4 regions of the Streptomyces sp. NPDC001157 genome follow, and region 3 is predicted to be linked to each of the others. Evidence: riboswitches for the same ligand, from Rfam matches in the RefSeq annotation. Region 3 holds a riboswitch; each other region holds the start of a gene.
What was found. A riboswitch is a leader RNA that binds a small molecule or an ion and turns the genes downstream of it on or off. The one in region 3 is predicted to bind cyclic di-AMP.
Positions count from the first base shown of each region.

Region 1 (6,906 bases), on a different contig from region 3:
CCGTCCGCTTCCAGCGCTCCAGGAGCTGCCGTTGCTGCTCGACCGCCGCCAGCAGCGGCTGCAACTGCCGGGCCGTGCGGACGTGGTCGTCGGTGAAGTCCGTGCCGGAGCGGTAGATCATGCATCCGGTGATCGGCGTCGTCGTCTGGGGCAGAGGGACGGCCAGCACATGGTCCGCGTCCATGATGTCGCCGATCAGCCGCGCGGTCGGGCTCGCGGACCATGCGGCGCCGGCCGCCTCCCGTGCCGTGAGGGGAGTCCTGTCGGGCCCGCCCGCGTAGTGGTCCGCGAACGGAAAGCCCGCGCGCAGCAGGCCCAGGTCCTCGTCCCCGAGCTCGTCGAACTCGACGGCGACCTCGGACGGCATGCCGACGGTGCCCTCGGCCTCGTTCCAGTCGTCGAGCTTGTAGATCAGGGTCTCGCCGCCGCACAGGCCGGGCAGGGCGCTCGCCAGCAGCGGCCACAGCTGCTCCGGCTCGCGTTCGTTGAGGGCGGCGACGGCCACCGACAGCATGCGTTCGTGGGCCCCGCCCGGCACCTGTGCCACGTGCTTCTCCGCTCGTCCGCCGCGTACGCAGTTGTACCCATACCGGCGACGCCGTCCACTGCTCCAGACTGCATGCGAGCACCCTCGAACAACAACGACGTTCTCGGATCCACTCCAGCACATCGGCGCTACGGCAGCCGCAGCGGGGGAGCCCGGCGCCTGGGGAGGACGCCGGGATCCCACGCCGTGCGGGGCCGCCGGCGCGGGGGACCGGCGGCCCCGCACGGCTCACTCCGACGCGGGCGGGCTCGTACGCATCGCATCGGAGATCGACTTGACGCCACCGTGCGCGGTGAGGCCCCCGTCCACCGGAATCTCCGCCCCGGTGATGAACGACGACTCGTCGGACAACAGGAAGACCACGAGCGGTGCGATGTCGTCGACGGTTCCGCTGCGGCCGAGCGGGGTCTCGCGGATGGTCGTCTCACGGAACGCGGGCGTGGCTGCGGCCGTCATCTCGGTCTCGATATAGCCGGGGTGGACGGTGTTGACGCGGATGCCCCACGGCCCCAGCTCCATCGCGGCGATCTTCGACACCCCGCGCAGGGCCCACTTGCTCACCGTGTACGCCACCGGGTAGTAGCCGGTGAGTGCCGCGGACGAGCCGACGTTGACGATCGACGAGCCGGGCGGCATCAGCGGGGCGAGGTGCTGGATGCCGAGCAGCGGGCCGGTCGTGTTCACCGCCTGGACCTGCGTGAAATCCTCGGGGCGCACCTCGCCCAGCCGCTCGCGCCGGATGATGCCCGCGTTGTTGACCAGGCCGTGGATCTCCCCGTACGACTCCTTCAACTCGGCTGCCAGCGCCGCCCAGTCGCTCTCGCCGCTGACGTCGAGCTGTCGGCAGTCGCCCTCGGGCCGCACGTCGGTGGCTACCACCCGGGCGCCGGCCCGGGTCAGCGCCTCCGCCTCGGCGGCACCCTGACCCCGGGCGGCCCCGGTGACGACCACGACCTTCCCGGCCGGCCGCCGTGTGTTCTCGTTGCTCACCCGGCCATCCTTCATCACCGAGCCAGCCTGAGCTCGTACTCCGGGTGGATCCTCCGCATGTACCCGGTGTCGTCGCGACTGCGCACCCCCGACTCCACGTACAGCCGGTGCAGCCGGTCGAGCGCGTCGTGATCCAGCTCCACACCCAGGCCCGGTCCGCTCGGGACCGCCAGTCGTCGGCCGCGTTCCACGGGTAGTGCGTGTCGCAGGAGTGGTCGAGATTGGGGATGGCCGCCGCCACCTGGGCCATGGCGGCGAGGCTGATGCCCAGGTGCGGGTTGGAGTGCATGGACAGGGCCAGCCCGAACGCCTCGCAGACGGCGGCCAGTTCACGGGTGCGACGCAGTCCGCCCCAGTAGTGGTGGTCGGTGAGGAGCACCTGCACGGCGTTCTGCTCGACGGCGGGCTTCAGATGCTCCCAGGCGATCACGCATCGCGGGAACCGGCGCTCCCGGAACCGGAGCCACAGGCGGCCGTCCCGGATGCGATCCCCGCGGCGGCGAGGGCGGCGGCGAGGCGGCGATTTCGCCGGCGATCACCCACGAGCACCTTCGCTTCATATCCATGAACTGACGTCATGAATCTAGATGGGAGGGCTCAAGCGGAGTGCCTTGACGAACAACGAGGAGGCCGCCGACTTCCGTCGGCGGCCTCGCAGTTCATCGAACTGTTGGTGGCAGGACTCGACCGGAGTCCCTGAACTCACGCGGGACGTACGGCGATACGCACTGCGGCTTCGCCGGCGTAGTGGACCGGGTCCTCGCGGATGACCGCGCCCGGGCCGGGCGCGTGAATCATCAGGCCGTTGCCGGTGCACAGGCCGACATGGCTGAAGTTGTCGTTGAAGAAGATCAGGTCTCCGGGGCGGCTCTCGGCCAGCGGAATCACCGTGCCTGCGCTCGCCTGCTCGTACGTGGTGCGTGGCAGGGTGACCCCGGCGGCCCGCCAGGCGGCCTGGGTGAGCCCGGCGTTGTCGTACGACTCCGGCCCGACCGCACCCCACAGACACGGCCTGCCGATCTGCGCACGGGCGAAGTCGATCGCCCTGTCGGCCTTGGTGATGACGGAGGTGCCGGCAGCGAGCGCGCCCGTGTCGAGGACGGACGGCTGCGTGGTCCATCCCCCGGCCTGGGGTATGCCGGTGTCGAGCACGGATGGCTGGGTGCGCCAATCCTCGACCGCGGTGGTGCCGGGGTCGAGGGTGGAGGGCTGTGTACGCCAATCCCCGGCAGGGGTCACGCCCGTGTCGAGCACGGACGGCTGCATGCGCCACTCCTCGACCGCGGGTACGCCGGTGTCGAGCACGGACGGCTGCATGAGCTGCTCACCGGCCGGGGGCATGCCCGTGTCGAGGACCGTCGGCTGCTGCAGTCGCCATGCCTCCTCGGTCGCCAGGCGGGTCTGTTCCGCCTGGTCCTGCCAGGGGAGCTGGGCCGGCAGGGCCTGGGCGGCCGGGCGCGGCGCGGAGGTCTGCCGGGCGGTGTACCGGTACAGCAGCTCGCTGGCCGCAGCGATCTTGCGCTGGTTCTGCTCCTTGAACTTGCGCAGGGAGGACTGCCTCGACTCGGGGGCCGCCGCGGGCAGGGCGGGGGCGGCCTCCTGGCGGGGCTGTGGAACGGCGGGGAGCGCGGCCGTGGGGCCGACGGTCAGCTCCGCCACCGGCCGACGGGGCTCCGCGGAGGGCAGCTCGGCCACGGGCCGGACGGTCGCCTCCAGCTCACGGGCGGTGGCACGGCTGTCCGCCGGGCGCGCGGGCCGGGGCTCGGCCTGGCGGGCCGGCATGCGGTCGGTGGGCAGCACCGCGGGAACCGTCGGACCCAGGGAGGCACGCGCTCCGTCGAACCACCGCCGGGACACCGAGTCGAGTGCCGGGTCCGAGCGGCCGCGGTCGCGGGCCGGCGCCGCCGGCGGCCGCGCTCCCATCAACTGGGCCCGGGTGAAGTTGAAGTTGCCAGTGTCGGACTCGGCCTGGTCGTAGAGGCTGCTCACCCGCTGCCGGACGGCTTCACGGCTGGGGCCCTCGTCGCCCGTCGTCGGTGCGGCGTCGGCGGTCTGCGAGAACAGGGCCACCGAGGTGAGGGCAGCGGTCGCGAGAGCGGAATTGCGCATACCAGGAAGGCCGAAGCCTGCGGTGCGCGATGGTCGATCCGGCGCCATGGGAGCCGTACTCCTTCCGTACTCCGCCTACCGAGTTAGCTGTCGGGTTCGGGCGGTGGGTTCCGGAAGGCATGCCCTACGGCCGCTGCCCTGGCGGGCGGTTGGGCCGATTCACCCCGTCGTTCGGTTGGGTCCCCGGTTCCGGCTGCCACAGGGCGCACCGGATTCGGCGGAGGCCGCGCGTCCCGGCGGGGTTCGCCGGAGGAACTCGTGCGGCCTGACGCCACGCTAGCCAACTTGTGCGGCTCGTGTGAAGGTTGAAGGCCGGAATGTCCGATACGCTTTTGTGACCTTCGTCGTGACGTGCCGTCAGATCCGTGTGTTGTGCACACAGTGGATCCGAACGGCAACCGTCCGTCGCGAGCGGGCCGCGTCAGGGCCGCGGGCCCTCGCTGCGAGCCTCACGCTCGGCATCGCGCTTCTTGATGCGCGCCGCCTCCTTGCGGACCTCCGCCTGGGTGGCGCGCTCCTTCTGCAGCCACTCGGGCTGTTCCTGCTTCAGGGCCTCGATCTGCTCGGTGGTGAGCGCCTCGGTGATCCCGCCGCGGGCAAGACCCGCGATGGAGACACCCAGCTTCGCCGCGACCACCGGACGGGGATGGGGACCATTGGCCCGCAGCTCGCGCAGCCACTCGGGCGGCTCGGCCTGGAGCCGGTCGAGCTCGGCTCGTGAGACGACACCCTCCCGGAACTCGGCGGGGGTGGCATCGAGGTACACACCCAGCTTCTTCGCCGCGGTCGCGGGCTTCATCGTCTGGGTGCTCTGGTGCGACTTCATGCCGTCCAGGGTATCGAGCGTGTTCGAGACCTCCGACCACGGCCGGTAGCCTGGCCTGGTGACAGGCTCGGAAGAATCCCAGACGTTCCGGCTTGCGTACGTCCCGGGGGCGACGCCCGCCAAGTGGGTGCGGATCTGGAACGAGCGCCTGCCCGACATCCCGCTGAACCTCCTCGCCGTACCGGCCGCCGGGGCATCCGACGTGCTGCGCGGGGGCGAGGCCGACGCGGGACTCGTACGGCTGCCGGTCGACCGCACGTTCTTCAGCGCGATCCCCCTCTACACCGAGACGACGGTCGTCGTCGTCCCCAAGGACCACGTGATCACGGCGGCGGACGAGGTGACCGTCGCGGACCTCGCGGACGAGGTCGTCTTCCACCCCCTCGACGACGTCTTCGACTGGGACCGGCCGCCGGGCGAGCCCGCCTTCGAGCGCCCCGCCACCACCGAGGACGCCGTGGAACTCGTCGCGGCGGGGGTCGGCCTCCTGATCGTCCCCCAGTCGCTGGCCCGTCTGCACCACCGCAAGGACCTCACCTACCGGCCGCTGGCGGACGGCCCCGAGTCGAGCGTCGCGCTGGCGTGGCCGGAGGGGGCGACCACGGACCTGGTCGAGGACTTCATCGGCATCGTCCGCGGCCGCACGGTCAACAGCTCCCGCGGCCGCAAGGCGTCGACACCGGAAACCAAGGGCACGGCAGGGGGCAGGACCGGCGGCACGGCCGGCGCCCGGCGCAAGCCCGCGGCGGGGAAGGTGACCGGGAAGACGGCCGGGAAGTCGACGGGGCGCAACCCGAGGGCCGGATCCGACGTCTCCAAGGGCGCCAAGCGCAGGAAACCCCGCCGCGGGGCATAGCCGCCCTCGGGGCGGCCTCGCCCCGTTCCGACCATCCGGTGGGGAGATGGACGGGAGGCGGGGAGTCTTGCTTCGCAAGGGGGTGCGGTGCGCAGGCGGCGCCTCGGACCGGCTGCGTGCTCACGGACCGTGGGGCGATCCGGCCGACCGTGGATACGAGCGGCCGCGCGGCGGACTGTGGCGGGTGGCGGCGTTCGTCGGGCGCACGCTGCGGGGCGAGTGGCAGGGCATCGTGGTCGATCCGGTGCGGCAACTCAGACGTCGTGGGCTGCGCGCACTGTTCCTGGCGTTCCTGGCCGCCTTCGGTGTCGTCTTCTTCCATGCGCTGGCGCAGCGGCCGGCCGGTGCGGTGGCGGTGCGGCTGCTCGGCGGCGTCAAGGGCGACCTGCCGTTGTGGCTGGCCCTGCTGCGGACGCCGGTGTCGCTGTACGTCCCGGCCCTGGACCTGCCCGTGTGGGGAGGGATCACGAGCCTGTTCCTCGCGTTCGCCCTCGCCGAGCTGACCCTCGGCCGGGCCAGAACGCTCGCCATCTCGTACGCGACCACACTCGCCGGCACCCTCATGGTGCGGGTGATGCTCGCGCTCGGGCCGGGCTGGGGCGGGCTGGGTCTGCCGCCGAGCATCGGTCAGGTGCTGGACACGGGACCCTCCGCCGCCGTCGTGGGTCTGTTCACCTATCTGTCCGTCGTCCGGCGCGCACCCATCGTGTTCGCCCTCACCGGCGGGTCGATGGTGTGGGAGTCGATTGCCGTACCCAATCTGGCGGGCCGTGAGCACCTGATAGCGGTCGCCACCGCGATCGTCCTGGCGCTGTTCGCCGAACGCGGCCGCAAGCAGACGTCCGCCCGGCCCCTCCTTCCGGCGGGCCGAGCGGAATCGGCGCGGTCGGGGGCCGAGCACCCGTGCCCGGACGATCACGTCGCGGTGGGCTGAGCGCCGCCGGTCCTGTTCATTCATCCACCCGTGGCGGCGTGTGCGCACCGTGAGGGGAGTGATCCTGGCTTATCTTCGCCACGAAATCCGACATCCGGAGTAAATATGAATAAAACGGATGAACTGGTTGATGTGGCGAAGGAAGTGGCGCTCGTCGCCCCGGCCGGCCGGCCGGGGAGCCGCGTCCCCGCACGGCCCCTGCCCGTCGTCATCGTCACCGCCGCCGCCTCGGTGGCGGTCCTCTCCCTCACCGGCGTCGGATGGCTGAACCAGCCCGCCGTCGCGGCCTGGCGCACGGTCTGTCTGGCCATCACCGTCCAGGCGCTGCCCTTCCTTCTCCTGGGCACGGTCCTGTCGGGGGCGATCAACGCGTTCGTACCGGCCGACCTGTTCACCCGGATCCTGCCCCGCAGGCCCGCACTCGCCGTCCCGGTGGCCGGCGTCGCGGGGGTCGTCCTGCCCGGGTGCGAATGCGCCTCGGTGCCGGTGGCGAACAGCCTGATCCGCCGCGGTGTCACTCCGTCCGCCGCGTTCGCCTTCCTCCTCTCCGCCCCCGCGATCAACCCGATCGTGCTCACCGCCACGGCCGTCGCCTTCCCGGGAAACCCCGCCATGGTCGCCGCCAGGTTGCTGGCCTCTCTCGT
Region 1 is NZ_JBSFJW010000005.1:262,772-269,677, reverse strand. It holds gene ACWDAG_RS11745 (LuxR C-terminal-related transcriptional regulator) at 1-547, opposite strand, end outside; gene ACWDAG_RS11740 (SDR family NAD(P)-dependent oxidoreductase) at 776-1,537, opposite strand; partial or broken gene ACWDAG_RS11735 (enolase C-terminal domain-like protein) at 1,552-1,970, opposite strand; gene ACWDAG_RS11730 (NlpC/P60 family protein) at 2,240-3,646, opposite strand; cyclic di-AMP (ydaO/yuaA leader) riboswitch at 3,703-3,876, opposite strand; gene ACWDAG_RS11725 (DUF5997 family protein) at 4,068-4,472, opposite strand; gene ACWDAG_RS11720 (LysR family substrate-binding domain-containing protein) at 4,531-5,328, shown strand; gene ACWDAG_RS11715 (hypothetical protein) at 5,396-6,262, shown strand; gene ACWDAG_RS11710 (permease) at 6,368-6,906, shown strand, end outside.
Region 1: it holds a riboswitch for cyclic di-AMP, as region 3 does, so the genes downstream of both, ACWDAG_RS11730 (NlpC/P60 family protein) here and ACWDAG_RS21355 (transglycosylase SLT domain-containing protein) in region 3, are expected to answer to the same signal.

Region 2 (6,906 bases), on a different contig from region 3:
GCCGACTGCCGTACGGCAGGCCTCGCCGTGGGCTGCTTCCGTCCTCCTTCCGTGCCCGACGGCATCTCACGGCTGAGGCTGACCGCCCGCGCGGACCTCTCCGAGGCGCAGATCGAACGCGCTGTACGTGTGATCGGCGAGACGCGACCATGAGTCGGCGTGACACGGCCGTGTGCCGCACGATGCGGAACCGATCGAGACTGATCGGGGCTAGTCAGTACTGATCAGGGTCGATCGCACTGATCAGTACTTGAACGCGGCCGTGAAGTCCGTCCAGCTCTCGGGGGAGAGGAGCAGGGCGGGCCCGGCCGGGTCCTTGGAGTCGCGCACGGCGAGCAGCCCGGCCCAGGGGCCGGAGCGCGGCCGCGCCGTCTCGACGCAGTTGTTCGCACCCGTGCTGTAGCTGCTGCGCTGCCACCGCACGCCGTGCAGATCGGTACTGGAAGGTACGTTCCGAGGCAGTGCTGACATGGTGCCTCCTTACGCGCCGTCACCTATCCCGGCGATGTAATCCAACGAGTCCTCGGGCGAAAGGGCGTGGATCTGAAGGGCGTTGAAGGCCTCGGTATAGGCCCGGAGGTCTTCTTTCCGTTCGAGGTAGAGGCTACTCGTCAAGTGGTCGAGAACAACCACATCCAGATCGGAAGTGCTCGAAAATGAGAAGATTACGAAAGGGCCGGTGACACCGACATGTGCCCCGGCAGCGAACGGCAGTACCTGAAGCCGTACTTGAGGCAGACGCGCCGCCTCCAGGAGTCGTTCGAGCTGCTGCTCCATGACGCCGGGGCCGCCGATCTCCCGGCGCAGCACCGCCTCGTCCAGTACCGCGCTCAGCTCCAGCGGCGGATCCGAACGCAGCACGTCCTGCCTGGCCAGCCGTACCTCGACCAGGGCGTCGAGCCGTTCGTCGTCCAGTCCGCCGACCGCTGCCCGGGTCACCGCGCGTGCGTATGCGGGCGTCTGCAGAAGGCCGGGCACGACAGACGTCTCCAGCGTGCTCATCGCGCTCGCCTGGGATTCCAGACTGATGAAATCGCGGTAGGTCGGCGGTAGTACCCCGCGATAGGCGTGCCACCAGTGATGTCGGCCGCCTCCCTCGTCGGAGCCCGCCAACACCAGCAGCAACTCACGGAGTTGGGCGTCCGCCACGGCGTAGGCGTCCAGGAGTAACCGCACATCGGCCGGTTTCACCCCGCTGGCGCCGGTCTCGATCCGGCTCACCTTCGACTGGTGCCAGCCCACGAGCCGGGCGGCCTCACCACTGGTGAGCCCCGCGCTCGTGCGTAACGCACGCAGTTCGGCGCCCAGTTTCCGGCGGCGCACCGCGGGACCGTGTTGCATGCGCTTCTCCTTACTCCTTCCGTGCCACCCAAATACGGTCTCTCGTCGCAGAGTTCACCGCTTTGAGCGACAGATATATGCATATCTTGGTGGATCGCCACCCGTGACGGGCGCGGTAATGGCAGTCTGGCGACGAAGCACCAGTCCGGGACCGTACTCGAACCATCCGCTCCGTGTCGGACTCCGGTCCCGTGGGAAAGGGACGACCGCGCCATGGCAGACCATTTGGAAGCATCCGTCACTCTGCCGAGCGATCCCGCCTCGGTCTCCGCGGCCCGCGGCTTCGTGGTCGGCACGCTGGCCGAGTGGGGGCTGCCGGCGGACACGGAAGCCGCCGAGACCATCCGCCTCATCGTCTCCGAACTCGCCACCAACGCCGTACAGCACACCTTCGGTCAGTCGCCCACCTTCACGGTGGACATCGACCTCCACCGTGACGAGCAGCTCCGCATCGGTGTCACCGACAGCCACCCGCGGTTCCCGAAGCGCCTGCCCGCCGCCGTGCAGCAGGACAACGGCCGGGGCATGGTGATCATTCGCTGGCTGGCCGCCGAATGCGGTGGCCGACTGCATGTCCGCCCCACCCGCGAGGGCGGCAAGACGGTCACCATCGAACTCCCGTGGACGGTACCGGCCCAGCCCATGACGGCGGCGGGGCAGCAGGAGCCGTAGTCGCTCAACCGTGCCGCGCGACAGCGCCCGGGGCGCGTTTGCCGTCGATACCCAGCGGTGCCGGGGCTGTGATGCCGTGTCAGGCCCCGCGGGGGCGACGGCATGGCAAGGTCGCCGTCGCCCCCGCGGGAGAGTCAGCTGACCCGGCCGTACCAGACGCTGGAGGTCCAGATCTTCTGCAGCTTTACGACGTCCCCGGTCTTCGGGGCGTGCCAGATCTTCCCCTTCCCGGCGTAGATGCCGACGTGGTAGACGTTGGAGCCCGAGTGGAAGAACACAAGGTCTCCGGCCTTCCGGCTCTTCGCGGAGATGTGCCGGGTCTTGTTGTACTGCTGGGCCGCCGTACGGGGCAGACTTTTGCCCGCCTTCTTGAACGAGTACAGCGTGAGCCCTGAGCAGTCGAACCGGCGCGGTCCCGTGGCGCCCCACTTGTACGGGGAACCCTTTTTGGAAGCCGCGATCTCGAGTGCCTTCGTCGCCAAGGGGGCCGCCGAGGCGTCGGAGGCGACACCCGGGACCACGATGGAGCCGCCCACGGCGGCGAGGGTGAGAGCCGAGGCCGTACCGGCCCGGACCATCAGCGACGGGACACGATTGAGCGCAGTCATGCGCAACCCTTCGTCAGCCGCCTGTGAAGGATGACCTGTCGGATTCGGGCTGGCGAAGTTGCCCGGCCGCTGCTGCGGCTTCACCCCAAGGGCTGCTCGACCCGGTCATGGCGTGACCGTTCCGGCGACCCGTCTAGCTTGGGTCCTCCACTCCTGCCGATCCACTCCTGTCGACCGGTCATCCGGGCGGCGGCAGGACTCGGCGTCCGCACGGATCGCCCCGCCGCTGCGGCGGGGGCTTGTCGTCAGACAGGGATCTTCACCCATACAAGTCCGAAAATCCCAATGGAACCGGGGGTTTGTGTCGTTACTCACCACTCACCCGTTCGGGTGGACACCCCTGTGTTCGAGGGAGTGTTGGGGGGTCCGAGGAGGCTCGGACCAGCACCGGAGCACGATATTCCGCTCTTCGGGCAGGCGCGTTGCGCAACCCTGACGGTCGCGAAAAAGGAGCCGCGACTACGCCGAATGGGGGTACCTCATCTGGTCCGTTTCAACTCCGGTCCGGACGCTCCGCCGACAGGGCGGAGGGCCCGGACCGGTCGTACGTGCGTCAACTGTCGGACTGCGGGGGCACCGTGACCCGGGCGGTGCGCCGCTCCCCGTCGAGCACCCGCAGAGCGCGCCCCAGCGTCGGAGCGTGCAGTTCGGTCTCGCCCCGCTGGTGCATCAGCGCCAGGGCGTCGCGCAGCTGGGCCGCCTTGCTCACCAGCGCCTGCGCGGCCCGCAGTCCGCGATAGGTGTCGCCGTGCTGCGCCGGGTTGATGCGGCCGAGCAGGTCGACCACGTCGAGGTAACGGTCGATCAACTCGCCCTCGGCGCGAGTGAGGGCGGGCAGCGGCGGAAGTTCGGGTGGGAGCACCGGCCGCTCACCGCCCGGTGGGCGGGGCGAGGGTGGACTTGCGGCTCGGGACGATCCGGTCCACCAGGCCGTAATCCACGGCTTCCTGGGCATTGAGGATCTTGTCCCGTTCGATGTCCGCGCTGACTTGCTCCGGGCTGCGTCCCGTGTGCCGCACGAGCATCTCCTCCAGCCGGGCCCGCATCCGGCCCAACTCCTCGGCCTGGATGGCCAGATCGCTGGTCTGTCCCTCGATGGGCTCGGCCAGGAGCGGCTGATGGATCACCACGCGGGCACCCGGCAGCGCGAACCGCTTGCCCGGCGTGCCCGCCCCCAGCAGCACCGCGGCGGACGAGCCGGCCTGCCCCAGGCAGATCGTCTCCACGTCGCAGCCGACGTATTGCATCGTGTCGTAGATCGCCGACATCGCGGTGAACGAGCCGCCGGGGGAGTTGATGTAGAGCGAGATGTCCTGGTCCGGAGCCTGGTACTCGAGGTGCATGAACTGGGCCATCACATCGTTCGCCGAGGTGTCGTCGATCGGCGTCCCGAGAAAGACGATCCGCTCCTCCAGCAGCTTGGAGTACGGATCCATCGTCTTGGTGCCGGAGCTCGTGCGCTCGGTGAACTCGGGCAGGACGTAACGGGCGGACGGTCGGGTCATCGGTACCCCTCCTTCTGCGTCTGTAAAAAATGTACAGGACGTACATGACGTTGCGATGGGGGCGGATTCTGGTGATCAAGCCAAATGCCCAGGTCGGAGGCGGTTTTCGCTGTTCGCCGAGGGCGGATCTCTCACAACTTTCTCTACGAACTTTCGTTTGGCTGGCCGGGCGGACCAGGGGAAAATGCCTGTGATGTGAAGTCCGGTCGGGTGGATGGTTGCGGTCGTCTCGTAGCGGGTGGCGCTCATTCGCTCGTGGCCATGGGCAGTGTCGCCATCCCCAAGCTCAGGTCGGGGAGTTACTTCCCGCACTGGCTGCTGGAGCGGCGCCGGCGGGCCGAACAGGCCCTCATCTCGGTGGTCGCCACCGCCTGCCTGCTGGGCGTCTTCACCCGCCGAGTCGAGAAGCTCGCCGAGTCCCTGGGCGTCACCCAGCTGTCGAAAACCGCCCTCTGGATGCCGGCCCCTACGCGTTCGCCCCGGTCGATGCCCTGCCCCAGAAGGTCCGTGAGGGCGGCCGCATCATCAACGTCCACGCGCTCATCGCGGTGGGCGTCAACACGGACGGACACCGCGAGATCCTCGGCCTGGACGTGGCCACCGCCGATGACGGCGCAGGCTGGCCGGCCTTCCTACGCTCCCTGATCGCCCGCGGCCTGTCCGGCGTCCAACTGGTCATCTCTGACGCGCACATGGGCCTGGTCGACGCGATCGGCGCCACCCTGCCCGGCGCGAGCCGGCAGCGATGTCGTACTCACTGCGCCCGCGTGCTGCTGAGCCAGTGCCCAAGTCGGCCCAGCCCTGGGTGCGGGGGAACGAGTCATGCCGAGCGCGCAGGCCAGCGGTCCTCTTGCAGGACCGCGGAAAACATAACGGGGGGCCGGCGTGATCCGGTCCATCGATCCTGCGCCAGTGACCCCCATGATCGTGAGGGCAGCGCCCGTATTCCATCCTGCACGCGCCGCGCCAACTCGCCGATCAATACGGCCTCGCTCTTGAGGAGTTGTGCCCGTCCGGGCGACTGCCGTCGCTGCCGGAAGTGGTCCGGGCCGTGCCGGACCTCGAACATCGCACCTGGTCACGTATGCCTGGCGGGATGTTGCTCGGCGTGGTCGCCTGCGCCATGCGGGATCACGCAGTGTCTCCTCTTGCAAAGCCCGGCGCCGGTCGCGGACGGCCGTTCTCGGCCACGCACTTGGACGGGTCGCCATGCAGTCGTGACGTCCAACGACAGGTGGCCACGGACAGCAACAAGACCGCCGGTGAGCAGGGTGTGTTCAATGACGGTCGGCCAGTTCGCTCAGAGACGGTCGGCCACTGCAGCCCCGACTTCGTCGCGAGCGTGGAGCCGCCGCCTGGCACGGGTCGAATGTTGCCGACTGCGGCTCTCGGCAGCGGCTCGGGCAGGAGCTGAGGAACCTTGGGGCCGTTGCCGCAGGTACGTCATGTCCGAACGTCGTCGGGCCTCTGCGTGGGCTTGTCGGTCGTCTTCGTGGCCAGCCGGTCTGCGGCACCCAGGTAGGCCGCCCATGCAAGGAACAGGATCTCGACGCCCGCGGCGATGCCCGCGGTCCGGAAGTTCCCTGAACCTGTCGAAGGAGTGCCCAGCAGCACCGGGATCTCCCCCCGGGGATCGACAGTGACGGTGACGGTCTGGCCGGTCTTCAGGCCGTCCCCGGACACCTTGCCCGGCAACGGCTGTCCCGACGGATCGGCCAACTGCGCGACGTGAGATGGCGGATCGGCACCCTGGTCGACTCAGTACACGTCGGTCACCGTCGCCCGCTCCTGCCGGCCTCGGGCGTGCAGCGCCCTCTCGTCCAGGCCCGAGCAGGTCTGGTACGTCACGACCACCGCAGCGATGGGCACCACGATCATCGCCAGGACGCCCCAGCCCTTGGACCAGCCCTCAAGCTCCTCCATGTCCGGCACCATCAGCGCGAGGAGAAGGAACGCCAGGAGATAGAGCACGGGATACACGAGCAGCGCCAGCCAGATGCTCTGCGTGACGTGCAGCAGGATGCCACCGCCACCCTCAAGGCCCAGGAACACGACCGTGGAGCCCACCAGGAACAACGTGGCCAGGCCCAGCAGGCGCGCCCGCCTCGGTATTCGCCCGGCCACAACACCCCCACCACCGAAATGTTCCGCGTCACCGCGCCACCCAGAGGCGCGATCGACTCCCTTTCGCGTCCCTCGTTCAACGTCACTCGAACAGTGCGCCATCGACCCCGGTGGCATCAAGTGGATTCGACTCAGGGGCCCATGGCGAAGGCGCCCCGCACTGGCCAACCATCATCGCGAGTGGCAACTATCACTGCGAGTCACGGCAGTCACAGACACGCTAGATGCGGACGCATCACCGAGTTGCGTGATGCTGAAGAGGCTCCGGTGCAGTTGCCGTGCGATTTGCCGGATTGGCGCGAGACAGTGAGTACTCGCACCGGGCTTCGGATCGCGCTGCCCGCCGGGCTCGCCGCGCGACCTTTACGGCTCTGTACACCGGGCTGCAGAGAGAATGCGCAGAATGCGGGAACGGCACAGTGCCCGTTGTACAGCTCTGTCGGCCGAGGGGCACGAGAGGCCGACGGGATACGGAGAACGGGCGGGCCTTTCGGGCCCGCCCGTCGGATGTCCTTGGTCAGGCCCAGCAGCCGTTGACGGTCGCGGCGAGGCCGTCTTCTGCGTGGCGGATGTCGGTCGTCTTGGCGGTGGAGCCGTTCTCGATGAAGGAGAAGATCTTCCACTGGCCGTCGGAGCCCCGGGTGAGCCCGCTCAGC
Region 2 is NZ_JBSFJW010000020.1:99,935-106,840, reverse strand. It holds gene ACWDAG_RS29530 (8-amino-7-oxononanoate synthase) at 1-153, shown strand, start outside; gene ACWDAG_RS29525 (DUF397 domain-containing protein) at 244-471, opposite strand; gene ACWDAG_RS29520 (helix-turn-helix domain-containing protein) at 481-1,341, opposite strand; gene ACWDAG_RS29515 (ATP-binding protein) at 1,555-2,013, shown strand; gene ACWDAG_RS29510 (C40 family peptidase) at 2,148-2,621, opposite strand; cyclic di-AMP (ydaO/yuaA leader) riboswitch at 2,625-2,758, opposite strand; gene ACWDAG_RS29505 (hypothetical protein) at 3,175-3,483, opposite strand; gene ACWDAG_RS29500 (ATP-dependent Clp protease proteolytic subunit) at 3,491-4,126, opposite strand; partial or broken gene ACWDAG_RS29495 (transposase) at 4,397-4,937, shown strand; gene ACWDAG_RS29490 (hypothetical protein) at 5,570-5,845, opposite strand; gene ACWDAG_RS29485 (hypothetical protein) at 5,885-6,250, opposite strand; gene dacB (D-alanyl-D-alanine carboxypeptidase/D-alanyl-D-alanine endopeptidase) at 6,768-6,906, opposite strand, start outside.
Region 2: it holds a riboswitch for cyclic di-AMP, as region 3 does, so the genes downstream of both, ACWDAG_RS29510 (C40 family peptidase) here and ACWDAG_RS21355 (transglycosylase SLT domain-containing protein) in region 3, are expected to answer to the same signal.

Region 3 (6,906 bases):
CCCGCGCCGGCGGGGGCGGTCGAGTGGTAGACCTCGTTCGACTGGCTGTCGTAGCCCCAGAGGTCCTTGCCGTTGTGGATGATGCTGTATTCGGCCGCGTGCTCCAGCAGTGACAGCTTCTGCCTGTCCTGGCCGTCGGCCGCGACCCGCAGGGTGTGCGTGCCGGTGGCGAGCTCCGTGAGCTTGGAGGTCGGGTCGGCGGACGAGCCGTCGCCCGACTTCGCGGCGCCGGACGTCAGGCTGCTTTCGAGACCGCCGAGGTCCGGCAGCCCCAGATCCGTGGTGATCTTCACCGTGCCGGACATCTGCTGTACGTCCGACTTGGCGATCTTGTCGATGAGTTGCTGCGCGCTGATCTTCGGCAGGTCGGGGTCGCCGGAGTCGGCGAGCGCCGGGACGAGCCCGATGGTCGCCGCCGCCACCCCCACCACCGCGACCGGGACCACGTACCGCGCGGCCTTGCGCCGACCTGCGCGCAGGTCGTCGGCCTCCCCGGCGGTCGTGCTGTCGTCGGATTCGTACGGTGCCATGTGTGCGCTACCTCCGTCGTCGGCGGCGGCTTGTCCAACTCGCGTGCTTCTGTTGTCCACCCCGAGCCGCCATTCTCACCCGAATCGGTGAGGAGTGGTGATTTCCGTGGTTTCCATCTCACCAAATCGGCCAGGAGGAAGCGTCAGCCCCGGGGGCCAACTCCGTGTACACCTGGGGTATGACGCGAGAGGGCGACACCTCCCCCGACCCGTAGGGGTCGTATGAGGGAGACGCCGCCCGAGGTGAGCTCCCGTCAGTTCTGCACGAAGACGTAATCCGCCCGGTACGGGACGCCGACGATCGCGCCGGGCGTGCAGGAGCCGGCCGGGGCCACTCCGCCCACGGTGTTGAGCCGCAGGATCTCGGCGGTGTTCGCGAGCAGACCGTGGCGCTTGCCGGCCTGGGTGGCCTTGAGGTCGAGCTCGGGTATGTTGCCGTCCCCGTTCGGCGTCTTGGACAGGACGGCCCCGGTCACCGCGCTTCCGTCCGGCGCGACCCACTGCGGCGTACCGGAGTTGGGCGCGACGAAGGAGTGCCGGATGCCGCCGCCGAGCAGGGCCGCGACGTCCCGCTGGGCGAAGGCGTAGCCGCCGCCGGCGGCCGGCTTGCACTCGTAGATCTGCTTGCCCTTGATCACGGACGCCTGGAAGTTGTGCAGGGCGTCACGGAAGTCGAAGGCGGCGACGGTGACCTGGTGGAGCTGGCCGCGGACGGCCCCGCCGGGGAACTCGGTGGTGTGCAGGTTGGCGTAGAACGAACCGGGGTCGGACTTGAGAGCGGCGAGCAGGCCCGCGTCCTTGACCTCGACCGTGCCGGTGACGCTGTGCCGCTTGCTGTTCTTCAGCAGGTCGGTGAAGTCGACCTTGACGCCGCCGTTGGTGCCCTTGGCGCCCTGGTGGATGTGGAGCATGGTCGGCTTGCCGGTGCCGCGCCAGGTCACGGCGACGGACACCTTGTCGTCCTGCACCTTGATGAACTCCAGAGCGGCGCCGTCCTTGTCGCCGACGGCCGGACCGCCCGCCACGGGAACCTCATTGGCCCCCCGCAGACCGGCGGCCAGAAGGGTCCCCCCGGTGCCGCCGGACACGGTCCCTCCGGTGGCGTGGGCCGGAATCACCGCGGCGGCGATCCCCCCGGCGGCGGCCACCGCGACAGCGGTGACCACCAGGCTCTTACGGCGCTTCGAGAACGTCGCGTACATGCCCATGATGCTGTTTTCTCTCCGTAGACCGGCCGACACCCCCTGCGTCGGCCTTCTGCGTATCACTACGGAGGCGATCTCATTCTGGACTCAGTCCAGATCTGTGACGTGTATCACACACGTGAAGCGGTGGGTCGAGCGGAGGGTCGAGCGGCAGCTCAACCGGCCCGATGCACCACCGCGTCGCACATCTCCATCAGCGCGAGCTTCGCATCGCACTCCGGCAGCGGAGCCAGCGCCGCTCGCGCGTCCTCCGCGTACCGCACCGTGTCCCTGCGCGCCTGCTCCAGCGCGGGGTGCGTCCGCAGTCCGGCGAGCGCCTCGGCGTGCCGCGCGTCGTCGCTGAGGTCGGAGTCCAGCAGCTCGCACAGGGCGATGTCCTCGGCGAGCCCCAGCCGCGCCGCCCGCTCCCGCAGCCGTAGCACCGGAAGCGTGGGGACTCCCTCGCGGAGGTCGGTCCCCGGCGTCTTGCCGGACTCGCGCGATTCGGAGGCGATGTCCAGTACGTCGTCGGCCAGCTGGAAGGCCACCCCCAGCCGCTCCCCGTACTGCGTCAGCACGTCCACGACCGTCTCGTCGGCGCCCGACATCATCGCCCCGAAGCGGCACGACACGGCCACCAGCGAACCCGTCTTGCCGCCGAGCACGTCCAGGTAGTGGTCGACCGGGTCCCGTCCGTCCTGCGGCCCCGCCGTCTCCAGGATCTGCCCGGTGACCAGCCGCTCGAACGCCTCGGCCTGCACCCGGACCGCCTCGGGCCCGAGGTCGGCGAGGATGTGCGAGGCGCGGGCGAACAGGAAGTCGCCGGTGAGGACCGCCACCGAGTTGCCCCAGCGGGTGTTGGCGCTGTCGACGCCGCGCCGCACGGCGGCCTCGTCCATCACGTCGTCGTGGTACAGCGTCGCCAGATGGGTCAGCTCCACCACCACGGCCGACGGCACGACCCCCGGCGCATACGGATCACCGAACTGGGCGGCGAGCATCACGAGCAGCGGGCGGAACCGCTTCCCGCCCGCCCGCACCAGGTGCTGGGCGGCCTCCGTGATGAAGGGCACCTCACTCTTGGTGGCTTCGAGCAAACCTTCCTCGACGGCCGCCAATCCGGCCTGGACATCGGCTTCCAGAGCCTGGTCCCGCACGCTCAGCCCGAACGGCCCGACGACGGTCACGAGGGGTCTCCTGTCTGCTGGTGTCTACTGGCGGTTACACGGTTTGTCGATAGGTCGCTGACATCACTCAAGTCAGCGTATCCGGTCACCTTTCGATCACCGATGCCGCCCACCCGTGCAGCCCGGGCGGTATCGGATCACGACCGGTATGTTTTTGATCAACCGATAAGAACGGATATCTCTCGACTTGTCTATCGGGGTGTCGGCCGACGCGCCTCTCGGCGAGCCCCCCGGCGCGCCCCCCGGTACGCCCGTCGGCGTGTCCCTCGGATGCCCGCCCCGGCACCCCCCGCCCCCGCGACCGGAGCCGCCGCGACGCCCGCGCACGTCCGTACGAGCCGGCACGCCCGAACGCCCTCCCCCCACGAAACGACTCACGAGGACCTCCGGATCCCAGCACGGGGTGCTCGACGGGCGACCGTCATGACAACGACGTGCACCACATGACAGGTTCCGCTTTCGCCCCCCAATGAGGCGATGGACGGCTGATTGACTATGAGTTGAGGCCATTGCCCTATTTGCCGTTCTTGCGGATGCCGGTGACTTGACTCACACCGCAGTGCGGGCCGGGGACGGTCAGCCTCTCGCCGCCTCCCCTTTCCCGTACGCCAGTTGAGGCTTGGCAACCGCAAAGGATCAAGTGCCCCATAAGCCTCAGACCAAGGTCAATAGGCCTGATCTGTGAAGTCGGCACTTGTTCCCGCCGTGTGCTCTCGCATACGTTCCCGGCCAGTCGGGTGGACGCCGAATCCTGCCGCCGCCCGGGCACGACCATCGACCAACTCACTCGCACGGCAGGAGCGGGGGAACCAGGTAGGCCGCCGGAACGGGCATCCCCCGGGCCGGCTAGGGGTGAAGCCGCGTTGCCGTACGGCTGCGCGGCCGGGCATCTCCCCGCCCGAACCCGACAGCTCACCTCGCAGGCGACGGAGAGGATCCCGCCATGTCTGCAACAGGTCAGCACCGCCGCCCCAGAAACAACCGCCTCGCCCGCAAGCTCGCCGTCACCGGTACGGGCGCCGCCGTTCTCGCCCTCCCGCTCATCGGGGCGAACACCGCGTCCGCGGCCACCCCGACCGTGGCCAGCGTGAAGTCGATGGGCTACGCCGACAACCTCGACGGCTGGATCCGGGGCGCCCTCCAGGTCATGAAGCAGAACGGCATCCCCGGGACGTACAACGGCATTTACCGCAACATCATCCGCGAGTCCTCGGGCGACCCGGCCGCGATCAACAACTGGGACTCGAACGCGGTCGCCGGCACCCCGTCCAAGGGCCTGCTGCAGGTCATCGACCCGACGTTCCTCGCCTACCACGTGCCCGGCACGGCGATGAACCCCTTCGACCCGATCGCGAACATCACGGCCGCCTGCAAGTACGCGGCCGCGCGGTACGGGTCGATCGACAACGTGTTCGGTGCGTACTGAGCCCTCCGTGGGAGTGCCGCTATTGGCCGTTCGTTGGCTGCGGCGCCTTCGTGGCTGGTCGCGCCGTTCCCCGCGCCCCTAAAAGGGGCGCGCTGCCGGACCGTAGCGGACTTCGCTGAGGCCGCTCAGAGCTCCTCCAGCTCCCCGAGCTCATGGAGCTCATCGAGTTCCCCGAACTCGAAGAACAGTCGCTCGAGGACGACGGCGATGCCGTCGTCCTCGTTCGAGAGGGTGATCTCGTCGGCCACCGCCTTGAGTTCGGGGTGGGCGTTTGCCATGGCGACGCCGTGGGCGGCCCAGTCGAACATCGGGATGTCGTTGGGCATGTCGCCGAAGGCGATCGTCTGCTGCGGACCGAGTCCCAGGTGGGCGGCGGCCAGTGCGAGGCCCGTCGCCTTGGTGATGCCGCATGGCTGGAGTTCGACGGTCCCCGGCCCCGACATGGTGACGGTGGCCAGGGAACCCACCACCGAGCGCGCCGTCGCCGCCAACTCGTCGTCGGACAGGTCGGGATGGCGCAGCAGCACCTTGCTGATGGGTTCGCACCACAGGTCGTCGCGCCGGTCGACCCGGACGGCCGGCAGCGTCGGATGCGGCATCAGATAGCCGGGTTCGATGAGCGTGAGTCCCTCCACACCGTCCTGGTCGACCGCCGCGTACACCTGGCCCACCTCCGCCTCGATCTTGCCGAGGGCGGTCTCAGCCAGCTCCCGGTCCAGGGTGACGGACCACAGCAGACGGTCCGCGCCCACGTCGTACACCTGCGCGCCCTGCCCGCACACCGCGAGCCCCCCGCTGCCCAGTTGGTCGAAGAGCGGCCGCACCCTGGGGGCCGGCCGGCCCGTCACGACCAGGTGCCGGGCGCCGGCCCCGGCCACCCGCGCGAGCGCGGCGAGTGACCGGTCGGAGAGCGTGTCGTCGCCTCGGAGCAGCGTGCCGTCCAGGTCGGTGGCGATGAGTGCATATGCGTTGTGCGTGGCCATGATCAGAGAATACGGACAGGACGCCCCACCGACTCATCGCGAACCGGACGACGGCGGAGCGCACTCCCGTCCCTTCTTCAACTCCCCTATCCTTATGGGCTCTTCACCACCGGACCGAGCCCGCCGGCCGGGCCTACCCGTGCGCTGCCGCCAGGTGTCCGGCCAGCCTCGGAGAGGCGAACTCGGTGCCGCACACGAAGCGCATCACCGGGCCGTACGATGCCGCGGCCGGCAGGCCGGTGAAGTACAGGCCGGGGACCGAGGAGACGTATCCCGCACCCAGTTTGGGTGTGCCGCGGCTCACCGCGAGGCGCGTGCGCAGTTCGTGGCCGAGGAAGTCCATGGCCGCGATGTCCACCCGGTATCCGGTGGCCGCGATGACATGGTCCGCGGACATGTCCTGGATGCGGCCCGCGTGGGTGCGGACCGTCAGCTTCGGGCTGCCGTCGGCCGCGTCCGCCCGCACGATCCGGTCGACCTCGCTGACCTGCACCTTCCCCTCGAATCGGTCCCGCAGCCACCACGCGCCGAGCGGGCCGAGGACGCGACGCACCAGGTAGTGGCGGGCCTCGGCCGGCAGGTAGCGGTAGGGGTGCGGGTAGTAGCTGAGGGCCCACAGGGACCAGGCGCGGCCGAAGGGCGACTCGGGCCGCAGCTTCGGCTGCTTCCACGGCGGTGCGCCGAAGGCGACCCGGCCGCGGCCGCGGGAGACCACCCGCACCTGTGCGCCCGCCTCCGCCGCCAGCGCCGCCGTCTCCAGCGCGGACTGGCCGGCGCCGATCACGATCAGCTCCTTGCCGGCGTAGCGCGTGAGGTCGTGCTGCTGGGAGCTGTGGGAGACCGGGCCCGTGGGGGTGGGTCCGTCCGCCGCGGCAATGGCCAGTTCGGTCGGCAGGTGCGCGAGGCCGGACAGGCCGGTCGCCACGACGACCGCGCGGGCGGTGAACAACTCGCCGGAGTCCAGCTTCAGTTCGAAGCCGCCGCCCTTGTGCCGGTCCACCGATACCACTCGCACCTGCTCCAGTTCGGGCACGAGCTTCTGCTGGAACCACTCGCCGTAGGCGATGAAAGTCTCGACGGGGATGATGTCCTCGTCCGTCACCAGCCGCCTGATGCCGGCGGCGTCGCAGTAGTCGGCGAGCGTGTGACCCTGCTGCGGCGCGTCCAGGCTGGAGGCGGCGGGGGTCGACTTGAGGAGCATTCCGGCGGGCATGTGGTCGCGCCAGCTGACCATGGGCTCGCCGAAGACGCGGACCGGCAGTCCACGTGCTCGGAGATGGGCGGCGGTCGACAGGCCGAAGGGCCCGGCGCCGATGACTGCAACCGGTTGAATCACGAAGTCCCTCCCCAGGACGTTTACTTCGTCACTTCGTGTGGTTCGTCTCGGGCGGCTGACCGGTCGGCTGACCGCCCTAACTGGTGGTGCTGCCGCGGCGGTTGGTCCGCCACAGCTGATACAGATGCTTCGCGCCCGGCCGCACGAAACGCGCGAGCATCGTGAGGAACGGCAGCGGGTCGTCACCCGCGAGCCACGCCAGTTCCGTCCCGCTCGCGCGCGCCGGTGCGTGCGGCGTCGTATAGCCGCTGCGGCGGTAG
Region 3 is NZ_JBSFJW010000011.1:119,933-126,838, reverse strand. It holds gene ACWDAG_RS21370 (LolA family protein) at 1-530, opposite strand, end outside; gene ACWDAG_RS21365 (CHRD domain-containing protein) at 785-1,732, opposite strand; gene ACWDAG_RS21360 (polyprenyl synthetase family protein) at 1,891-2,901, opposite strand; cyclic di-AMP (ydaO/yuaA leader) riboswitch at 3,668-3,840, shown strand; gene ACWDAG_RS21355 (transglycosylase SLT domain-containing protein) at 3,845-4,327, shown strand; gene ACWDAG_RS21350 (HAD family hydrolase) at 4,453-5,310, opposite strand; gene ACWDAG_RS21345 (NAD(P)-binding domain-containing protein) at 5,444-6,646, opposite strand; gene ACWDAG_RS21340 (carboxylate--amine ligase) at 6,723-6,906, opposite strand, start outside.

Region 4 (6,906 bases), on a different contig from region 3:
TCTTCGTGGGCGACCCGGACGCCCCCCGCCTCTTCGGCCCCGGTACCTACCAGGCCGGACGCCTGCGTCTGACGGAAAGCCGCCGGATCGAGGACGTGGTCCTCATGCGCTACGAGCCCACGGCCCCCGGCACCGGCCAGCTCCCCACCGCCGCCGACCACCACTGGCTCGCCCTCGCCTGCGACCTCGCGGCCGAGTGCCCGCCCTCGCGCACGGCCTTCAGCGTCGGCGCGGTGATCGTCGCCGCCGACGGCACGGAACTCGCCCGCGGCCACTCCCGCGAGGGCGACGACCCGGTCGTCCACGCCGAGGAGGCGGCCCTGTCCAAACTGGACCCGGCCGACCCCAGACTGGCGTCGGCAACGGTCTACAGCAGCCTGGAACCCTGCGCCCACCGCGCCTCCCGCCCCAAGCCGTGCGCACGGCTGATCCTCGACGCGGGGGTCCGACGGGTGGTCACGGCCTGGCGCGAACCGGACACATTCGTGGCGGGGGCGGACGGGAGCGGACTGCTGACGGGGCGGGGGGTAGAGGTGGTCGTACTGGAGGAGTACGCGGACCGGGCAAAGGCGCCGAACGATCATTTGTTGGGGTGACATTTCGGCGCCGGGCGGCATCTTTCAGCCCGTCCGGCGTTTGAGGACGAGGCCGTTCAGGCCGAAAGCGGGGGTCTGGGGGCGGCAGCCCCCAGCACCGCCCGCCACAACCACCCCGCACCGGCCGATCGGCCCAACAGATCCTGCGCCCGACCTCCGGAAGGGCGACCCTGACCGTACCGGCCGGAGGCGATCGCGGAGGTAGTGCCAGTGAGGTCAGTTCCCAGACGTGCGGCGGCAGTTCTCCTCGTCCTCCTGCTGACGGCGCTCGTCGCCTCCTGCGGCACCGACCCGGGCACCCGCACCATGGCGAGGGCACTCCCCCCGGGCGCACCCTTCACCCACCCGGGTGTCCTCGTCAGCAAGGCCCAGCTGGACGCCGTACGCAAGAACGTCATCGCAGGTAAACAGCCCTGGCTGCAGGCGTTCCTCGACATGCGGGACAGCAAGTACGGGTCGTACAAGTACATGGCCCAGCCGTCCGCGGTCGTCAACTGTCCCTGGGGCGGCAAGGGCGCGAAGGGCTGTCTGGAGGAGCGGCAGGACGCCATCGCCGCCTACACACAGGCCCTCCTGTACAGCGTCACCGGCGAGCGGCAGCACGCCCTCAAGGCGCGGGAGATCATGGACGCCTGGTCGGCGCAGCTGAAGCGGCACACGGCGCAGGACGCTCAGCTGCAGTCCTCGTGGGCCGGGTCGACCTGGGCGCGGGCCGCGGAGATCATCCGTTACGCACCGGGCGCCGGCTGGCCCGCCGACCGCGTACGGCGGTTCGCGGCCATGCTGCGCACCGCCTACCTCCCCGAGGTCACCAGGGACCTCCCCGACTACAACGGCAACTGGGACCTGGCGATGACCGACGCCGCCATCGGGATCGCCGTCTTCACCGACGACCACAAGACCTTCGACGCCGCCGTCAAACGCTTCCGCGGCCTGGTGCCCGACTACTTCTACCTGCGCAAGGACGGCAAGATCCCGCTCACCCCGGCCGGCTCCGACGCCAACACCGTGCAGAAGCTGGAGACGTACTGGTTCAAGGAGACGAAGTTCGAGGACGGGATCGCGCAGGAGACCTGCCGCAACTTCAAGCACGTCGGCTACTCCCTCGCCGCCACCGCGCACATCGCCGAGACCGCCTGGCACCAGGGCGTCGACCTGTACGCCGACGTCAAGGACCGCCTGAAGGCCGCCCTCGACTTCCACGCCCGCTACGAGATGGGGGAGAAGCCCCCGCGGTGGCTGTGCGGCGGCAGGGTCGTCGGGAACATGGGCCCCGACCTGGAGGTCGTCCTCAACCACCTGGAGAACCGGCTCGGCACCCCCGTCCCGGCCGCCCACAAGCTGGTCGAGCAGACCCGCCCGGCAGGCACCGACGACCTCTTCGTCTCCTGGGAGACCCTCACCCACGCGGACAACCCGGCTGCCTGACGCAGGCCCCGCGCGCCCCAAAAAACACAGGTGAACGAGGCCGGACGTAAACCCTGGCGCAGACAGCCCCGCGGATGGCGTATGCTGGTTACACAACGACGCGGGGTGGAGCAGCTCGGTAGCTCGCTGGGCTCATAACCCAGAGGTCGCAGGTTCAAATCCTGTCCCCGCTACTCAAGGCTCAGGGCCGGAGTCCAGTCACTGGACTCCGGCCCTGAGTGTTTCCCCCGGTCGGGCCACCCGGCTCGCCCCCCGCCGCCCTCCCGGGAAACCTGGAGGGGTGGAGCAGGAGGGGCCGATCTCATACGCGCGCACCTTCGTACGGCTGCTCCCGGCGCTGCTGCTCGTCGGCGGGACCTGCTACGACTACCTCACCCCGTCGCGGTTCACGGCGGGCCCCCTCTTCACCGCCGCACCCCTGGTCGCCGCCCCGCTCTACTCGCGCCGGGGCACGGTCCTCACCGGCGTCGCGACCGTCCTGGTCGTCAGCGCGATCCACGCCGACGTGGGCATCCTCTTCCAGGTCGAGGCGGTCACCGAGCTGGCCACCGCGGCGACGGTCTCGGTGCTGGCCGTCCTCATCAACCTCCTCGTCCGCCGCAGCCGCGAGGAGCTCGCCTCGCAGCGCGAGATCGCCGAGGCCGCCCAGCGTGCCGTGCTGCCCGAGCCCGCCGAGCGGATCGGCGGATTCGCGATCGCGGCACGCTACGAGGCGGCGCAGGCGGACGCGTCCATCGGCGGCGACCTGTACGCGGTGCAGGACAGCCCGCACGGCGTACGGCTGGTCGTGGGCGACGTACGCGGAAAGGGGATGGGGGCGGTGGCGGCCGTGGCCGTCGTCATCGGGGCCTTCCGGGAGGCCGCCGAGCAGGAGGCCACGCTGGAGGCGGTCGCGCAGCGGCTGGACCGGGCGCTGGAGCGCGAGGCGGCGCGGCGGGCGGGGATCGAGCTGTTCGAGGGGTTCACGACCGCCGTGCTCGCCGAACTCCCCCACGGCGAGGGCGTCGTACGCATCGTCACCCGCGGCCACCCGCCCCCGCTGCTGCTGTGCCCGGACGGCGCCGTGCACATCCTGCACGCCCGCGAGCCCGCCCTGCCGCTCGGCATGAGCGAGTTCGGGAGCCGGCCCGACCGCGCGGAGGAGACCCCGTTCGGCAGCGGGGCCACGTTGCTGCTGTACACCGACGGGCTGTCCGAGGCGCGGGACGAGCACGGGCGGTTCTTCGAACCCGCGGACCGGCTCGCCGGCCGGGTCTTCCACGACCCCGCCGCGCTGCTCGGCACCCTCGCGCGGGAGGTGCGCAGATACGCCGGTGAGGCCATGGCGGACGACATGGCGCTGCTCGCCGTACGACGGCCCTGACCGTCTTCACACCTCCTGCCCGTATGTGACCAGGTGTGATCAGGTGAACCCACTCCGCATAACAACTGACATACGGTCAATACCTGTGGGGTTCCTGAGGCGCGGTCAACTCGCCCGTTTTTCGCCATTCATGCGCCGTACGTCCAGGTCAGAAAGGTTAATGATCAAGCGGAACACCTTGGAATCGGCACCCCGGGTCTATTAACGTTCGATAACGCAGCGCGGTCGTCCCAGCCGTCACAAGAGGCGGCTCCGTGCGCACGCGCCGAATCCCGCAAGGGAACCGGGGAACCACCACCCTGGGGTGAATCGCACGGATACCGCCGTGGCAGCACGGCAGGTATACGCGCGTAGGAGACCTTCCTGCTCCGAACCCGTCAGCTAACCCGGTAGGCGAGAAGGAAGGAAAGGAGCACGCCCACGTGGCGTCCAACCCGCCTGCCCCGGCAGCCCCGTTCGTGCCGAGCACCGAGCCCTTCGGCTTCGCCGTCCGACGCACCGACGAGGGCCCCTGGGAGGAGTGGAATCCCACCGAGGAGTCCATCGCCCCGGTGCGCGGCCGCCACCGCGTCGCCAAGCAGCGCGGCGGGGGACTCGCCCGCAGCTCCACGGTCCTGGGCGTCGGCGTCATAGCCGCGGTCGGCGCGGGCGGCATGGCCAGCGCCAACACCGGCAAGCCGCCGGTGTCGATCTCCATGCCCGATCTCGCCTCCGTGGGCCATGTCTTCGACGGCGGCTCCGACGCCCCCAAGGGCTCCGCGACCGCGCTCAGCGACGTCGCCACCACGTCCGCGGGCACCGCGCGGGGCGCCGGTGAGGCGCTGCGCGACCGGATCATGGCGCAGGCCGAGTCGCAGCAGGTCCAGATCGACAGCAAGAGCCAGGCGGCCACCGAGGCGGCCCTCGCCAAGCAGATCGACGACGCGGCCGCCAAGGCGGAGAAGGACGCGGCCGCCAAGGCCCAGGCCGCCAAGGACAAGGCGGAGGCGGCGGCCAAGAAGGCGGCCGAGGCCGCGAAGCTCGCGGAGCTGGCCAAGCAGTACACGCTGCCGGTCGTGTCGTACACGATCACCGGCACCTTCGGTCAGGCCGGCTCCATGTGGTCCTCCGGCTACCACACGGGCCTCGACTTCGCCGCCCCCACGGGCACGCTCATCAAGGCCATCCACTCCGGCACCATCACGCAGGCCGGCTGGGCGGGCGCGTACGGCTACCGCACGATCCTCACCCTCGACGACGGTACGGAGCTCTGGTTCTGCCACCAGTCGTCGATCAGCGTCAGCGTCGGCCAGAAGGTCAGCACGGGTGACGTCATCGGCCGCGTCGGCGCCACCGGCAACGTGACCGGCCCGCACTGCCACCTCGAGGTCCACCCCGACGGCCAGGCCAGCGGCATCGACCCGATGCCGTGGCTGCGCAGCAAGGGCCTCAACCCCTGACACCCGTACGTTCCTCGTCCGCTCCCGGAGTGCCGTAGTCCGCTTGTTTACGGGATCTTTGCGCCCGTCGTGGAAGACCGGTCTCGGGGGCGGGCGTTGACGTGCAGCATGACTTCTCCTTCTCTGCGCAAGCTCGGCTCCTCCGGTCTTGAGGTCTTCCCGCTCTCCCTGGGCGGCAACGTCTTCGGCTGGACCGCCGACGAGGCCACGTCCTTCGCCGTGCTCGACGCCTATGCGGCCGCCGGCGGCAACTTCGTCGACACCGCCGACTCCTATTCGTCGTGGGTCGACGGCAACCAGGGCGGCGAGTCCGAGACGATCATCGGCAAGTGGGTCAGGGCGCGCGGCAACCGCGACGACGTGGTCATCGCGACCAAGGTCAGCCAGCACCCCGAGTTCCAGGGCCTGTCGGCCGCCAACATCAAGGCCGCGGCCGAGGCGTCCCTGCGCCGCCTCGACACCGACCACATCGACCTCTACTACACCCACTTCGACAAGCCCGAGGTGCCGGTCGAGGAGATCATCGGCGCGCTCGACGAACTGGTGAAGGCGGGCAAGGTCCGGCACATCGCCGCGTCCAACATCTCGCCCGACCGGCTCCGCGCCTCCCTGGAGTTCTCCGACCGCGAGGGCCTGGCCAAGTACGTGGCCCTGCAGCCGCACTACAACCTGGTCTCGCGCGACACGTACGAGGGCGAGCTGCAGGACCTGGCCGCGCGCTACGGTCTGGCCGCCGTCCCGTACTTCTCCCTCGCCTCCGGCTTCCTCACCGGCAAGTACCGGCCCGGCACGACGGTCGACAGCCCGCGGGCGGGCGGCGCGGCCAAGCACCTGGAGTCCGAGCGGGGGCAGCGGGTCCTGACCGCCCTCGACGAGATCGCCGAGGCCCACGACGCCCCGGTCGCCACGGTGGCCCTGGCCTGGCTCGCGGCCCAGCCGACGGTCGCCGCCCCGATCGCGTCCGCGCGGACGGTGGAGCAGCTCCCGGCGCTGCTCGCAGTGGGCGAGCTGACGCTCACCGAGGCCGAGGTCGCGCGTCTGACGGAAGCGTCGGCCTGAGAGCCAGTGAACGAGCTCTGACCCCCTCGGGGCCTACGACCGGTACGGGTTGTACGCGGGATTCGGCACCGCCGGGTACCCGTACGCCCCGTACACCGGCCAGGGCGGCGGCGCCACCGGCACCGGGGGCGCCGTCATCCGCGCCGCGTGGTCCAGCGCCGGGCGCGCCACCTCGCGGCGCCGCCACAGCTCGTGCAGCAACTCCCGTTCCCTGACGACGAAGTCGGCGCTGGCGCGGCCACGGCGCCCCCGGTGCCGCAGGAAGGCCAGCGAGGTCGCGTACGCCTCGTACTGTGCGACCTCGCGTGCGGCGGGCTTGCCGAGGTGGTGGGCGGCGTGTTCGCGGGCCAGGCGGCGGGCCCGCATCGAGCCGAGGGCGTAGGGCTCGGCGGGGGTGAGCCAGCCCGCGACGGCGTAGGCGGGCAGTTCCTCTCGCACCGTGCGCAGTTCGCGCTGGCGGGTCCAGATGACCAGCCAGGTCAGCAGGCCGAACGCGGGGACCATGAAGGCCGCGTACACCGCGAAGAATCCGTACTCGCCGAAGTTCGAGGAGCCGTTCCAGATCGCGTGCATGCTCATCGCGAGCAGCAGGCCGAAGAGCGGTACGAGCACGCGCCGCAGGTGCTGGCGCTCCGCGGAGAGCGCGGCGATGCCGAAGCCGATGCCGGTGAGGACGGTGAACAGCGGGTGCGCGAAGGGGGACATGATGATGCGCACGAAGAAGGTCGCCGCGGTGACGGAGGCGATGCCGCGGTCGCCGTTGAGCTGGTCGGTGCCGAAGGCGGTGCCCAGGTAGAGGATGTTCTCGGTGAACGCGAAGCCGGTGGCGGTGACCCCGGCTATCACCACCCCGTCGACGATCCCGGTGAAGTCGCGTCTGCGGAACAGGAAGACGAGCAACACGGCCGCCGCCTTCGAGGACTCCTCGACTATGGGCGCTATGACGGTCGCTCCGAGGGTGTCCGCGCTGGACGGGTCGGCGGTCGCCGTCGCTATCCACTTCGTGGCGAAGCTGTTGGCG
Region 4 is NZ_JBSFJW010000034.1:19,676-26,581, reverse strand. It holds gene ACWDAG_RS38160 (dihydrofolate reductase family protein) at 1-596, shown strand, start outside; gene ACWDAG_RS38155 (alginate lyase family protein) at 801-2,024, shown strand; tRNA gene ACWDAG_RS38150 (tRNA-Met) at 2,124-2,197, shown strand; gene ACWDAG_RS38145 (PP2C family protein-serine/threonine phosphatase) at 2,305-3,387, shown strand; cyclic di-AMP (ydaO/yuaA leader) riboswitch at 3,641-3,797, shown strand; gene ACWDAG_RS38140 (M23 family metallopeptidase) at 3,810-4,826, shown strand; gene ACWDAG_RS38135 (aldo/keto reductase) at 4,935-5,885, shown strand; gene ACWDAG_RS38130 (PrsW family intramembrane metalloprotease) at 5,919-6,906, opposite strand, start outside.
Region 4: it holds a riboswitch for cyclic di-AMP, as region 3 does, so the genes downstream of both, ACWDAG_RS38140 (M23 family metallopeptidase) here and ACWDAG_RS21355 (transglycosylase SLT domain-containing protein) in region 3, are expected to answer to the same signal.